One region of the Streptomyces stoeckheimensis genome, then DNA from elsewhere that is predicted to be linked to it. Evidence: riboswitches for the same ligand, from Rfam matches in the RefSeq annotation. Region 1 holds a riboswitch; the other holds the start of a gene.
What was found. A riboswitch is a leader RNA that binds a small molecule or an ion and turns the genes downstream of it on or off. The one in region 1 is predicted to bind cobalamin.
Positions count from the first base shown of each region.

Region 1 (7,391 bases):
TCCGGATATCCCCTCATGGGGGCGTGTCAGTCCGACCGCTCGGCTTGCATCCGGGCGATCAGCAGGGCGACGTCGTCGTGATCGCCGGGGTGCCGCAGCTCGCGGAGCAGGAGGTCGCAGGTGTCCTCCAGGTCACGGTAGGGGCCGGCGAGCAGGGACAGGAGGAAATCGAAGCGTTCGTCGAGGGGTTGGTCGCGGGTCTCCACCAGGCCGTCGGTGTAGAGGACCAGCTGATCCCCGGGGCCCAGGTCGAGGCGGGTGGTGTGGAAGGGGACACCACCTACCCCGAGCGGCGCGCCGGTGGGCAGGTCGAGCAGTTCCGGCGGGCGGCGGGAGCGCATGAGGACCGGCGGCAGGTGACCCGCCACCGAGATGCGGCAGCGCTGGTCGTGCGGGTCGTAGACGGCGTAGACGCAGGTGGTGAAGGTGTCGTCCATGCCGGCGGTGGCCTGGTCGAGGTGGTGCAGGACCTGGGCGGGGTCGAAGTCGAGCTGGGCCAGGGTCCGGGTGGCGGTGCGCAGCTGGCCCATGGTCGCGGCGGCATCGATGCCACTGCCCATGACGTCGCCGATGATCAAGGCGGTCTTGTCGCCCGGGAGGGGGATGACGTCGAACCAGTCGCCGCCGATCTCGCTGGTGGCGCCCGCCGGCTCGTAGCGGTGGGCGATGCCGAGCCCGGGCCGATGCGAGGGCCGGTTCGGCAGCAGGTTCCGCTGGAGGGCGAGGGCGGCATGACGCTGGCTCTGGAACCAGCGGGCGTTGTCGATGCACACGGCCGCGCGGGCAGCGAGCTCGCCGGCCAGAGTGACGTCGTCCTCGTCGAACGGCGCCGGATTGCGGGCCCGCATCAGGCCGACGGCGCCGATCACCTCGCCGCGGGCGACCAGCGGCAGCACGAGGTACGAGTGGATGCCGGCCGCGGCGAGAACCGCGGCCGAGTCGTCGTCCCGGGCGATGCGGCGCAGGTCCTCAGCGGTCACCTTCGCCCTCAAGACGGGGCGCCCGGTGTTGACGCAGCGGATGACCAGGCGGTCCGCGGCGTACACGACGAGGTCACCGACGGGGTCCGGGGCCCGTGCGGCCTCGGTGGGGTACGCCGATACCACCGCCAAGGCGCGGAAGCGCGCCGGACCGGTCTGCGCCCCGTCGGTGCGCACGCCCTGCAGGACGCTGTCGAGGACATCCACCGTGACCAGGTCGGCCACCTCGGGCACGCACACCCCGGCCAGCTCCCGGGCCGTCTGTCCCAGGTCGAGGGTGGTGCCGATCAGCGCCGACGCATCGGCGACGAGTGCCAGGCGGCGCCGTGCCCGGGCGGCGTCGGCGGCCGCCCTGTGCTGCGCGGTGACGTCCACCACCGAGGTGGCCAGGCCCAGCACCCGCCCGGCGGGATCCTCCAGCCGGTAGAACGAGACCGACCAGGCATGCTCCTGGCCGGGATCGTCCGGGGCGTCCCCGACCATGAACCGGTCCAGCGCCGGCACCCCCGTGGCGAGGACCTCGCGCATCACCGACTCGATGGCGTCCCCCCTCAGAAACGGCGGCGTCTGCCCCGCGTCGGGTCCGGCACGGTCCTGGGCCGAGCCGCCGTTCATGCCTTCCAGCGCCGGATTGACCAGCATGAACCGCAGATCGGTGTCCATGACCCCGAGCCCGATCGGTGACTGGGAGATCAGCCGCAAGGACAGCGCCAGGTCCCGCTCCACACGCCGCAGCGTCACCTGGTCGGTGGCGATCCCCAGCGCGTAGTGGCCTCCCTGGTCGTCCTGCAGCCGCATGTTGCGGAACTCCACCAGCCGCGTACTGCCGTCCTTGTGCCGGACCGGGAAGCCGCCCGCCCAGCGCCGCCCGCTCTCCATCACGCGGGCGAACAGCCCGATGACGAAATCGAGGTGCTGCTCGTCGACCAGCAGGGGGCCCGCGAACCGCCCCAGCGCCTCGTCGGCGGAATATCCGAACAGTTCCTCGGCCTGCGGGCTCCACAGCGCGATCCGCCCGCTGTCGTCCAGCACCACCGCGGCCAGGCTCAGCACGTCCAGCAGCCCGCCGGGGGCCGCCGGGCCCGCACCCGTCCCGCCGACCTCGACCCGGAACGCATCGGACGCACTCATCCCGGCACCCTTCCGCTCACTCGTACGGCAGCCCGTACCGGCCGGACCCCGGGCTCCGATCTCCTCTCGCCCGCTCCCACCGTCTCATCGTCCCTCCGAACCGGCGGCGGGCGCCTCACGGCTACCAGCCGCCTGTCCGGTACGTCGCAGAGCGTGACGGAAGGCCCCGACGCTCGCGGACTGCGTGGGGCCCAGCGCGGCGCGTTCGGCCCTGTCGTCGCCTTCTCCCGCGCCCGTGCCATCGCGTAGACGCGAACGCCGATGAAGGTAGCTACCTGTGCTCCAAGGGCCAGCTACTTGGCGGTCAGCCTGCCTCAGCAGCCGCCTCGACGTCCTGGATGCCGCGCGGGGGCCTGGCTGGACCCACGGGAGGTAACACGCCTACGACGATGGCGGCAGACCAGGTGTCCGCGCCAGGCTCCAGCGGCCCCACCGGAATGGGGCGGGTTCTACATCTGCTGGCGCAACAACGGTCGGATCGCGGCAGCCGCCTGCGTGGTCCACGGGACCGCATAGTGGCGAGGGTCCGCCAGGACTGGCTGGCGGACCCTTTCACATCGCTCTTCAGAGAGACGCCGGAGCCGAAGGTACGGTCGCGCTCCGGTGCCCTGTCCCGGCAGTCCTGGGCTCCAGTACCCGTTCGGCGAGGTAGCCGAAAACGAGACCGAAGGAAGCCCACAACGTGGCCTGAATGGCGAGCGCCGCAAGACGGAACTCCCACACCACGTTGGCGGAAAAGTCCTTCGGCATCTCGTTGACGGCCGGGAGGAACGCGTAGGCCAGGCCGACGGCCAGGATGAAGAAGGAGCCGGCCGCGATCGTGGCGTTCCAATCGCCCAGACGCGGCGCGAGGCGCTTGCCGAGGATTACCGTGGCTACGGCCAGCAGGACACTGAGCACCATCATGAGGAAGTAGAGGGTGGTGCGCTGCCCGATGGTGTCGGCGTCGCTGACGGCCGGGGGATTTCCGGGGTACTTCAGGAACGGCACGACGTAGACCGCGATCAGGGCGCCGAGCGACAGCAGGACAGCGGTCGCTCGCGCGCTGAAGCGGCCGATCCGGCCGAGGGCGAAGCAGAACGCCAGGGCAGCGATCCCGCCCAGCGCGACGCCGTAGATGAGGATGCCGGTGGCAAGACCGGTAGTGGCCTGCATGGTGCGGCTGACCACTTCGATCCCATGTTCCGTGCTGTGCGCGTCCTCGTATGCGATGCCCGCGTCGATCTGCGGCTCGCCGAGGAAGTAGGCCACGGCCAGCGCGAGTAGCCCGGCGGCCAGGCCGGCGAGCATGCCGCGTACCAGAAGGTTTCTGACGGTTGCGGAGTTCATGTGTTCGCTCGCCTTCGTGTCAGTGGCAGGGGAAGCCGAGCAGGTGACGGCCGTCGTGCACCCATTCGTGCACACCGTCGCCCGAGAACACCGCCGTGGCGCCCTGTTCCGCGCCGACGAAGAACAGCAGGAGGAGCATCAGGGTTCCGAAGAAGGCCGCCCAGGGCAGGACCGCACGGATCGGCAGCGCGGCAGGTGCGACTGGGGCGGAAACGATCGGCGGAGCAACGGACTGCGCCATAGCAGGACCTCCTGTGGGAACACGCGTCCCGGTCGGGTGGAGCTCGAAGTGACGGCGGCGGGTCTGACTTGCCGAACGTGCACCGCCCAGTCCGTGAGCGATGTACAGGCATACAGTGGCGCGACCGTGCCGGATTCCCACCGGCTTCCGCCTGCCGTCGAATGATTCGTCGCGAAGGTACCGCGAAGCATCGACCACGCCAAGGGCGTGCGAGGCAGCAGAGAGAATCGCGCGATTCGGCTTCACGACTCAAATAGCGCCCGCAGATGCGCAGTTGTCGCGAAAAGAGAAGGTGCATGACAAGCGGGTGATGTTGATCTCAGCCGTGGGGTCGACACCGTAAATGCGCGGGCCCGCGCTCCGGCCGGGCTCTTCCGCCGGACCTGCCGGACTGCGACAAGCGCATGCGGAGCACGTCCCTGCCGCCTGCCCACCAGACCGTCGGCATGACGCTGCCACATCGACGGGTTCTCGCCTCTTGCGTGTCGATTCATCCCTTAATCGTCTGTTTGGCGAAACCGGGCAGGCCCGCCACAGCATCAACTAGTCTACTAAATGGATTAGCACGTGGGATTAAGGTTGCCCCATGACCAATCCGCATGCCCCTCGGCTGACCTCAGCGACGGGAGAGATACACCTGCATGGCTCGGTGCAGCGTCCTATTGACAGCACCCTGCAGCGGCAGCTCCCACTCGCCGAGTGTCTCGACGACCTCACCTCCGGTGCCGAGCTTCCAGCGCATCAGCCCGAAGGCGCGCTCCTGCGGATCCAAAGTCGCGGGCACACCGCGCATGTCGTATACCAACGCGCCCAGCGTGTGCGCGTCCCGGATCATCCGCCACTGCAAGGCGTTGCTCGGCCGTACTTCACGACGGTGGTCGGCGGAAGCTCCCGTCTGGTACCAGACGCGCCGTCCCGCCACGATCATGGTGTGGGCGGCGAGCACCTCATCCGCATGCCGTGCGAGATACAGCCTCATACGTCCCGGTTCCTCCGCATTCAGCTCCCTGTACTGCCGCTGGAAGTAGTCCAGCGACCGTCCCAGTCGGAAGCCGTCGCGCCGCTCGGTGACCTGCAGCAGCTCGTAGAAGGTCGCCACGTCGTCGCCCGTGCCGAGGAAGGTCTCGACCCCGGCTTTCGATGCCTTCTTGATGTTGCGGCGCCACTCCTGGTTCAGGCCGGACCACAGGTCGTCGGTGCTACGGCCGGCCAGTGGCACCTCGAAGAGGTAGCGGGGTTGGGCGTCGCCGGCACCGCCCTCCTCTCCGCAGCGTCGCCATCCGGCGGTCCGGAGCCGGTCGCCCACTGCCGCACCCACCGGATCCACGAGATCCGGTACCACGTCCTCGACCCGGCGTCCCGGTCCCACGGCCGTTTTGAGCGTCGACGCATGCCAGCGCCGGTACGGCAGCGGCGGGCCCATGCGTACGGCGAACGCCCCCGCGGAGCGCAAATGGTCCAGCAGCAGCTGGAGCATGTCCGTCAGCCTGGGATCGGCCCAGTCCAGCTGAGGCCCCTCCGGCAGATACGCGAAGTAGCGACGGGTTCCCGGCAGCGGCCGGTACAGCACCTGGGCGGCGCCGTGCTGGCGGCCCGAACCGTCGAACCAGCCGAGCCGCTCCGCCGTCCAGCCTTCCTTGACAGCCGCCCAGGACGGCAGCTGCAGAAAGCTCACCTGGTCCACCGATGTGCGCCCACTGAGGCTACTGAGGTATCCACGGTGCTGCTCGACGGTCGTGCGCGCTATCTCGAAACCGCTGGTGCGTTCAGTCATCTGCGCCTCGGCCACGGCCATGTCGGAGGCCTCCTCAATCCGGTCCACGCCCCTCCGGCGGGAGGGCGGCGGGAAGGGCCCGCTTACCTCTTGCACGCCTGGCCGTCCTGTCGTGTGGCAGGAACTTTCCGGCCGCTTCCTGATGGCGTGCGGAGGGGCGGGGCGTGACGACGCCGGAGCGGACGGAGTCCGCAGACAAGACGCCACCGCAGGCCCGGACCGGTCGGCTCCGCGGTGGCACCGTGATGATGCTCGGGTCGCTCGCGTCGCGGATCACCGGCTTCGTGCGCAGCGCGGTCATCGTCGCCGCGCTGGGAACGGCGCTGCTCGGAGATGCCTACAACGTCGCCAACACCGTGCCGAACATCGTCTACATCCTGCTGATCGGCGGGGCGCTGAACTCGGTGTTCGTGCCGGAGCTGGTTCGTGCCGCGAAGGAGCATGCGGACGCCGGCGTCGCCTACACCGACAGGCTGATCACCCTGTGCCTCGGGGCACTGACCGCGATCACCGCGGCGGCCGTGCTCGCCGCGCCCTGGATCGTCGCCGCGTACACGGACTACACGGGTGCGCAGCGAGAGCTGACCATCACCCTTGCCCGCTACTGCCTGCCTCAGATCCTCTTCTACGGCGTGTTCACGGTGCTCGGCCAGGTGCTCAACGCGCGCGACCGGTTCGGCGCGATGATGTGGACCCCGGTGCTCAACAACGTCGTCGTCATCGCCGTCTTCGGCTTGTACCTGGCCGTGGCGGTCGAGGCGAGATCAGCGGGCGACGTGAGTGACGCCCAGCTGCTCCTGCTCGGCGTCGGCAGCACCGCAGGTATCGCCGTCCAGGCGATTGCCCTGCTGCCCTCCTTGCGCGCAGCCGGATTCCGCTGGCGTCCGAGATTCGACTGGCGTGGGGCGGGCCTCGGCCGGCCACTGCGGGCCGCCGTGTGGACGCTGCTGCTCGTCCTGGCGAACCAGCTGGCGTACTGGGTGGTGACGCGACTGACCACGTCCACCGGAGTGCGGGCCGTTGCCGATGGGGTCATCGAAGGCGTGGGCTACACCGCCTACAGCAGCGCGTACCAGTTGTGGGTGGTGCCACAGGGCATCATCACGGTCTCCCTGGTCACCGCCCTGTTGCCGCGGATGAGCCGGGCCGCCGCCGACGGCGACATGGCCCGGGTGAGCTCGGATCTGTCCCGAGGACTGCGGACGACGGCGGTCGCGATCGTCCCCGCCGCTGCGGTCTTCCTGACGCTCGCGCCCCAGCTGACCGGCGTGGCGTATCAGTACGGACAGGTCAGTGAGGCCGATTCACAGGCGATCGGCTGGGTACTGGTGGCATTCGCTCCGGGCTTGGCGGCATTCTCCGCCCAGTACGTGCTCTCTCGCGGTTTCTACGCACTGGGCGACACCCGGACCCCGTTCCTATTGACGCTGGTCATAGCCGGGACCAACGCGGCCCTCTCGTCCGCCGCATACCTCCTGCTGCCACCACGGTGGGCCGTCGTCGGAATCGCGGGTGCCTATGCGGCTGCCTGTACGGCAGGCCTGTACTGCACGGTGTGTGCATTGAGACGTCGGTTGGGGCACCCCTTCAACGGCGTGCTCGGCACTCATGTGCGCATCGCCGTCGCGTGCCTGCCCGGAGCCATCATGGCCTACGCCGGAGGCCGGTGGCTCACGGAACGGATGGGGCAGGGACTCACAGGCTATGCCGCCGGTCTGCTGCTGGGCACGAGCACCATCGTCGTGTCCGTTCTGGCGCTCGCCCGGCCCCTGCGTCTCACCGAGGTCGATGCACTGGTCGCCCCCGTGACACGGCGCTTGCGCCCGCACGGCCGGCACCGCGACGAGCCGCGGAGCCCTGGTCCATGAACGAACAGCCCGAGCAGAACAGGCAAAAGGACTTCGAGCGCTTCTACGCCGAGAGCGCCCAGCGGCTG
Region 1 is NZ_CP169550.1:927,845-935,235, forward strand. It holds gene ACE1OC_RS04195 (SpoIIE family protein phosphatase) at 27-2,111, opposite strand; gene ACE1OC_RS04200 (CbtA family protein) at 2,676-3,440, opposite strand; gene ACE1OC_RS04205 (CbtB domain-containing protein) at 3,460-3,681, opposite strand; cobalamin riboswitch at 3,720-3,881, opposite strand; gene ACE1OC_RS04210 (lipid II:glycine glycyltransferase FemX) at 4,298-5,476, opposite strand; gene murJ (murein biosynthesis integral membrane protein MurJ) at 5,620-7,323, shown strand; gene ACE1OC_RS04220 (SigE family RNA polymerase sigma factor) at 7,320-7,391, shown strand, end outside.

Region 2 (7,391 bases), 1.9 Mb from region 1:
TGCGCGCTTTCGGCCGCCTCGGGGCGCACCACGGCGTATGCCTGGTTCCTCGTCGCGCGGAGTCCCCCACCGCGCGCAAAGAGGACGTCGGTCATCGGCATCTTGACGTGGTAGGCCGCCACGGAGGACGGCACGTCGAGAATGCTCGGGGTGTCGATGAAGAACGGCAGCTCTGCCGCCATGTAATCGAAACACACCTGCAACTGTGCGTCGGTGATGGATTCACCTTCCGGCAACTTGGAGCCGACAAAGTGCAGGGCCATTTCCTCGCAGCCCTTGCGGAATTCGTCGTCGGTCTCCAGGAAATGGAGTACGCGTCGGTGCAGAAGTTGGTAGACGGGGTTCGTCTGGAACTCCGAAAGTGCCCTCACTCGGATCTCGGCGTTCGGAGGTCCTGATTCCTCCACGCCCTTGAGAATCCTTCGCCGGACTGCCTTGATTTCCTTCGTCGCACGCTTCTCCGCGTGTTCCCGGGTGTAGCCGAAGGCGGCGAACATCCCGTCCACGTGGAGGTCTGCGTAGACGAAGTCGACCTGTGCGAAGCGGGTCGTGGCCCATCGGGTGAGGCTGGATATGCGCTCGGAGCTGAAGTAGCTGTTGCCAGGACTCACTCCGATGAGCACATGGTCGCCGTCTTCCCAGATGTGGTGGCAAGTGCGGGTGAAGGGCAGAACTTCGAATGATGCGTCAGCTGTGATCGTCACCTGTGTGATCGCCCTTGTTGCTGCTTGTCCCTGGGAGCCCTGCGCTCCCGGTGTGGCGGCAATGTCACTACGTTATGCGGTGGCCCCGGAGCGTGACAAGTGGAGGCTTGAATTGTTGGCTGGAATTATCGCTTCCGCACTACGGAAGGGTAATTGAATTTCTATCTGCCGCTCGAACGGGACCCGGGGCGTGAGGGGGCCGGGCGTGCCGCTACCCTGAGCCGGTCAACAAGCACCAAGCAAGAAGGGGTGGACCCAGTGGCGGACATCGAGAGCGCACGGACGACGTTCGGCAAGTTCGACGTGAACGGTGACGGCTTCGTCACGGCCGACGAGTTCCGTTCGGCGATGGCGGAGATGGGCGACCCGTTCGTCACCGGTCCGGTCGCGGAGGCCGTGATCGCCGCCAAGGACTCGAACGACGACGGCCTGCTGAGCTTCGACGAGTTCTGGGCCTCCCTGAACAAGTAGGCATCCGCGCCGCCCCCTGGCCCCCTGTCGGGCCGGGGGCGCGCGTCAGGCCCGGCGCGGCCCGCCGGTCATGCCCTCCACCTCGGCGAGGGCCTCCTCCAGCCAGCGCAGCCAGAAGGTCTCCAGCCCGGTTCCCGCGTGCAGCACGACACGCCGCAGCCGGTCCTCGTCGGAGTCCCGGCCGGCCGGGAAATCCTTCTCCTCGATGCCCTCGTACACGGCCAACTGGGCCCGGTGCAGCTCCAGATGCCGCCGCAGCTCGGCGGCCAGCCCCTGCGGTCCGACCACCGCGGCCGCCCGGATCCGCAGCAGCAGGGGATCCCGCACCGCCTTGGGGTCCTGACGCTCCCCGACCCACCGCGCCAGCTCCCCGCTCCCGGCGGGCAGCACCTCGTACTCCTTCTTCTGCCCGCGCGCGGGACCCTCGCTGGGCAGCGCCCGGATCAGCCCCGACTCCTCCAACCGGCCGAGCTCGCGGTAGATCTGCTGGTGCGTCGCGGACCAGAAGTACCCGATCGACTTGTCGAACCGCCGGGTCAGCTCCAGCCCCGACGAGGGCTTCTCGAGCAGGGCGGTGAGGATGGCGTGCGGGAGCGACATGCGGCCATCCTAGGTTTGCGGCAGATCGAGGACCGCGATGCCCTTCTCCAGGGCGAGGGCCACGGGTTCGTCCGAGCCGCCCTTTCGACGGTGGCGACGGCGACCCGGTCCCCGTCCGGCCGGCAGGCCGTCCCGGCCTCGCCGTCCAGCCCCTCCGGCGAGCTACCGCCAGGCGGCCAGCGCCTCCGGGTTGCGGGGGCCGGGGGCGTCGGGAGCGAGCAGGCCGTGGGCCCGCAACAGCGCGGCCACCGCCGGGGACCAGGCCTGGCGCAGGCCCGCCTCGGTCAGGAGGGCCGGCTCCGAGAGGAGGGCCTCCGCCGGACCGAAGCGGATGCCCGCCGGGGTGAGGACCGCCGCGTCGTCGGCCCAGCGGACCGCCAGGTCCACGTCGTGGGTGGCCATGACCACCGTCGTGCCGGAGGCGCGCAGTCCCGCGAGGACGTCGAGGAGCCGCTCCTGGCCGTCCGGGTCCAGGCCGGCCGTCGGCTCGTCCAGGATCAGCACCCGCGGAGCCATCGCCACCGCCCCCGCGATCGCCGCGCGCTTGCGCTGGCCGTAGGAGAGCAGGTGGGTGGGGCGGTCCCGGAGCCGGGTGATGTCCAGGGCGGCGAGGGCCGCGTCCACGCGGGCGCGGACCTCCGGAGCGGACAGTCCCAGGTTCATCGGGCCGAAGGAGACGTCCTGTTCGACCGAAGCCGCGAACAGCTGGTCGTCGGGGTCCTGCACCACCAGCTGGACGGACGTGCGCAGCCGGGTCAGTCCGGCCCGGTCGTACGAGACCTCCGTGCCGTCCAGCCACAGCGATCCCGCGCCGGGCCGCAGGCCGCCGCTCAGCAGCCGCATCAGCGTGGTCTTGCCGCTGCCGTTGCGGCCCAGCAGGGCCAGCGCCCGGCCCGGCGCGATGGCGAAGTCGACGCCGGTCAGGACCGCCGGGCCGTCCTCGTAGGCGTAGCCCGCGCCGGACAGTTCCACCACCGGGTTCAGTGACGGGTTCACGAGTACAGCCCCTTCAGGGTGAGGGTCAGGGTGATCAGGGCCGCCAGCAGGCCGGCGGTGGCCGTCAGGAAGCGCCACGACAGGGCCGCCTCCGGTACGAGGACCCGCAGCGCGCCGTCGTAGCCGCGTCCGGCCAGACCCGCCTGGAGCTTGGCCGCGCGGTCGAAGGCCCGTACGAAGGAGGTGGCGGCCAGTCCGGCCAGGGAACGCCACAGCGCCGCCCGGCCGGTGTGCCCGAGCCGGGCGGCCTGGGCCCGGCGGACCTGGGCCATGGAGTCGAGCAGCAGGAAGCCGATCCGGTACATGACCAGGGCCACGTCCACCACGGGGGCCGGCACCCCGGCCCGGACCAGCCGGGGCAGTACGTCGGAGACCGGGGTGGTGAAGGCGAACAGCAGCAGCCCGAGCGAGGCCGCCGAGGTGCGCAGCAGCAGTTCGGCGGCGAGCCGGGGGCCGTCGGGGGCCAGGGACACCGGCCCCGCCGGGCCGCCGACCGCGAACAGCAGGGGCAGCGCCCCGGTGAAGCAGAAGCCGAGCGGGATCCGGAAGGCCCGCCAGAGCTGCCGGCCAGCCACCCCGGCCGGGCCGAGCAGCACGGCGAGGGTGGCGGCGGCCACCAGCGGCCCGCCCGGCCAGGGCGGCAGGCACACGGCGGTGACCGTCAGCCCGATCCCGAGCAGGGCCTTCTCCAGCGGGTGCCGGCCGCGCCAGCGACTGCCGTGCGCGGCCACGTCGATCGGCAGCACCCGGCTACGCCTCCGGTGCGGCGGCGGGAGCGGCCGCGGCGGCGGCCGCACCCTGGCGGCGGCCCTTGCGGACCCCGAAGTAGTACGCGAGGACGCCCGCGCCCAGCGCCGCCTGCAAGGCGAACAGCGCGGACTCGACCTCGCCGGAGGGGGGCTCGTACAGCGGGGAGAACCAGGGCTCGTAGTCCGGCTTCAGCTCGGTGATCGCCGCCTCCGCCTGCGCGTCGGCGCCGGTGAAGGGCTCCTCCTTGCCCTCGCCCAGCCCCAGGGCGATCGGCAGGACGGCCAGCGCCGCCACCAGGAGCAGCAGCAGGGTGTTGATCTTCGCGTTCTTGGACATGCCGTTCATCAGGCCGCCGCCTTCTCTCCGGTACGGGGGGCCGTCAGCTTGGCGACGCCCAGCCGGACCAGGTCCGACTTGCTCGACGCCATCAGCAGCCGCATCACCAGGACGGTCAGCAGCCCCTCGCTCACGGCCAGCGGGATCTGCGTGACCGCGAAGATCCCGCCGAACTTCGCGAGCGAGCCCGCGATTCCGGAGGCCGGGTCAGGGAAGGCCAGGGCGAGCTGCACGCTGGTGACGCAGTAGGTGACCAGATCGGCGAAGAAGGCGCCGAAGAACACGGTCACCATCAGCGGGAGTCCGGACTTCCGCAGGAGCCGGTAGACGGCGTAGCCCGCCCACGGGCCGGCGATGGCCATAGAGAAGACGTTGGCGCCGAGGGTGGTGAGCCCGCCGTGCGCCAGCAGCAGGGCCTGGAACAGCAGGGTGATCGTGCCGAGCACCGCCATGATCGGCGGCCGGAACAGGATCGCCCCGAGCCCGGTGCCGGTGGGGTGCGAGCAACTGCCCGTCACCGAAGGGATCTTCAGGGCGGACAGGACGAAGGTGAAGGCCCCGGACGCACCGAGCAGCAGCGTGCTCTCCGGGTTGGCCTTCACCTCGCGGGTGAGCGAGCGGACGCCGTGGACGACGAAGGGGGCGGACACGGCGCCCCAGGCGACCGCGTGCAAAGGGGGCAGGAACCCCTCGGCTATATGCATGAGTAGGGAGACCTCTCCAGCACCTCGTGGATGGACAACGCGCCCCGGCCGGTCTCCTGGCTCACGGGTTGACGTCCATGCTCCGCCTTCCCGGGCAGCGCGGAACCTCCCGCGCAGCCCAGTGGCTTTCCCGCAGGAGTGGAGCCGGACTTCCCGATCACAGTGGCGAGGGCCGCACCGGTTTCCCACCGGTTTCCCGAACACCAAGGCCCGCTGACCCTAGTCGGCCGCACGGACCGGGAACAACCCGCCCCAATCGCGCCGAGCGGTGACCGGATTCCGCTTGTGCGTCACGCCGCGTGTCGGCGCCGTCGCCGTCCGCCTCAATGCCCCGGGCTGAAAAGGGAGTTCCACAGCTCCGTGACCGCCGAAGGCGGGCTGTCCCGCGTCGCCGCACTATTCCGGCCGTGCTGTTTCACCCGGACGACCCGGACGGGTGCGGCCGGGTGGCGGGCCTGCCGTGTGCCGGTGAGTCTGGGCGGGTGGCTACCGGAGGAGCACGACGATGACTGACAAGGCCATGTCTCATGACGACCTGCGTGCCGTGGTGATCAACTGCACCCTCAAGCGGTCGCCGGAACGGAGCCACACGCAGGGCCTGATCGACATCAGCACCGGCATCATGCAGCGCCAGGGTGTCCAGGTCGAGGTCCTCAGGGCAGTGGACCTCGACATCGCGACCGGCGTCTGGCCGGACATGACGGACCACGGCTGGGAGACCGACGAGTGGCCGGTCATCTACTCCAAGGTCATGGCCGCGGACATCCTCACGCTGGCCGGGCCCGTATGGCTGGGTGACAACTCCTCGGTCATGAAGAAGGTGATCGAGCGCCTGTACGCCTGCTCGTCGATCCTCAACGAGCTCGGCCAGTACGCCTACTACGGCCGCGTGGGCGGCTGCCTGATCACCGGCAACGAGGACGGCGCCAAGCACTGCGCGATGAACGTCCTGTACAGCCTCCAGCACCTCGGATACGTCATTCCGCCGCAGGCGGACGCGGGCTGGGTCGGCGAGGCCGGCCCGGGCCCGTCGTACCTCGACCCCGGCTCCGGCGGGCCGGACAACGACTTCACGAACCGCAACACGACCTTCATGACCTGGAACCAGCTCCACCTGGCGAGGATGCTCAAGGACACCGGTGGCATCCCCGCCCACGGAAACCAGCGCTCCGAGTGGGACGCCGGCTGCCGGTTCGACTTCGAGAACCCCGAGCACCGTTGAGCTAGGCCGTCAGATGAGGTCGCGGTGGCGGCCCACCTTGGTGGAGAAGAGGTAGAGCGGGGGTAGGAGGGCGGCGGCGCAGACGGTCCAGAGCGCGGTACGGGCGCCGAAGTGGGTGGCGAGGAGGCCGGCGGTGAGCGCGCCGAGGGGCAGCGCGCCCCAGGAGACGAAACGGACCGTGGCCATCACGCGGGACAGCAGTTCCGGGGGCGACTGCGTCTGCCGGTAGGTGCGGGTGGTGATCGAGCCGATGACGGTGCCGAAGGCGAAGCCGGCGTTGCCCAGGGCGAACCAGTACGCGTCCCCCGCCGACGTGGTCAGCGGGGCGAGCAGGAGCAGCGCGCCGCCCGTCAGATCGGCCAGGATGATGCCCCGTGCGGTGCCGAGGCGTGTGGTCACGCGGACCGCGACGGCGGCGCCGGCGAGCGCGCCGACCCCGTCCATGGCAAGGACGAGACCGAGCTGCACGGAGTCGAGGCCGGCTCCGCGGACCAGGTAGAGGGGGGTGAGGGTGACGAGGGCCGCGTTGAGGAAGTTGGCGGCGGTCGCCCAGATCATGCAGGGGCGCATGACCGGGTGCTTGGTGACGTACCGCCATCCCGCGCGCATCAGCCGCAGCGCGCTCTCGCCGGTGCGGGGTGCGGGGCGGCTCTCGGGGAGGGTGCGCAAGAGCACGGCGGAGGCCAGGTAGCTGGCGGCGTCCACGACGATCGCGCCGACCGGGCCCGTCGCACCGATCAGGACGCCGCCGAGGGAGGGGCCGCCGGTGTCGGTGACGGCGTGCGTGCCCGACATGACGCTGTTGCGGGCGGCCAGCTGCCGGGCCGGGACGACGGCGGGCAGGAAGGTCGAGTTGCCGATGTCGAACAGCACGGTCGCCGAGCCGGTGACGAGCGCCGCGAACAGCAGGTGCGGATACGTGAGCGTGCCGATCCACCAGGCGAGCGGCAGCGATCCGAGCGCCGCGAACCGTACGAGGTCCAGCGTGACCTGGAGTCGGCGCAGCGGCACGCGCTGCGCGAGGACGCCGGCCGGGAGGCTGAGCAGCAGCCAGGAGACCTGCCCGGCGGCGGCGAGCAGGGCGACCTGGAAAGCGGTGGCGTCCAGAACGGTGAGGGCGACGAGCGGCAGGGCGAGGACGGTGACGGCGGTGCCTGCGCCGCTGACCGTGGCGGCGGCCCAGAAGCGCCAGAAGACGCCCGGCGATGAGGTCTCCCCTTCGTCGTCGCGTCGGTCGTGCTCTTGGATCGCCTGTGTTCCGCTCATGCGGAGCCCACCCCCGGGTCTTGTCAGTCTCTTTTGGGAACTCACTCGTTCCAGGTGAGTTTCTATCCGGAACTGACCCCATGGCGCAAGATGGTCCCGGCGAACGGCCGCCGTGCGCGCAGAAGTGGAGACGTAGTGATGAGGTCGATCCCCGAGCGGGACGCCGCCTGCGCGATCGCGCAAGCCGCGGCGGTGGTCGGCGACTGGTGGAGCCTGCTCCTGATCCGGGAGGCCGCCCGAGGACACCACAAGTTCGACGCGCTCCAGGAGGAGCTGGGCATCTCCCGGAAGGTCCTCGCCGAGCGCCTGGCGCACCTGGTGGAGACGGGAGTGCTGGAGAAG
Region 2 is NZ_CP169550.1:2,874,019-2,881,409, reverse strand. It holds gene ACE1OC_RS12895 (tRNA-dependent cyclodipeptide synthase) at 1-704, opposite strand, end outside; gene ACE1OC_RS12890 (EF-hand domain-containing protein) at 963-1,175, shown strand; gene ACE1OC_RS12885 (PadR family transcriptional regulator) at 1,221-1,775, opposite strand; gene ACE1OC_RS12880 (energy-coupling factor ABC transporter ATP-binding protein) at 1,938-2,771, opposite strand; gene cbiQ (cobalt ECF transporter T component CbiQ) at 2,768-3,517, opposite strand; gene ACE1OC_RS12870 (energy-coupling factor ABC transporter substrate-binding protein) at 3,522-3,857, opposite strand; gene ACE1OC_RS12865 (energy-coupling factor ABC transporter permease) at 3,866-4,561, opposite strand; cobalamin riboswitch at 4,590-4,784, opposite strand; gene ACE1OC_RS12860 (flavodoxin family protein) at 5,067-5,783, shown strand; gene ACE1OC_RS12855 (MFS transporter) at 5,793-7,049, opposite strand; gene ACE1OC_RS12850 (winged helix-turn-helix transcriptional regulator) at 7,188-7,391, shown strand, end outside.
Region 2: another riboswitch for cobalamin. It lies ahead of ACE1OC_RS12865 (energy-coupling factor ABC transporter permease); the one in region 1 lies ahead of ACE1OC_RS04205 (CbtB domain-containing protein).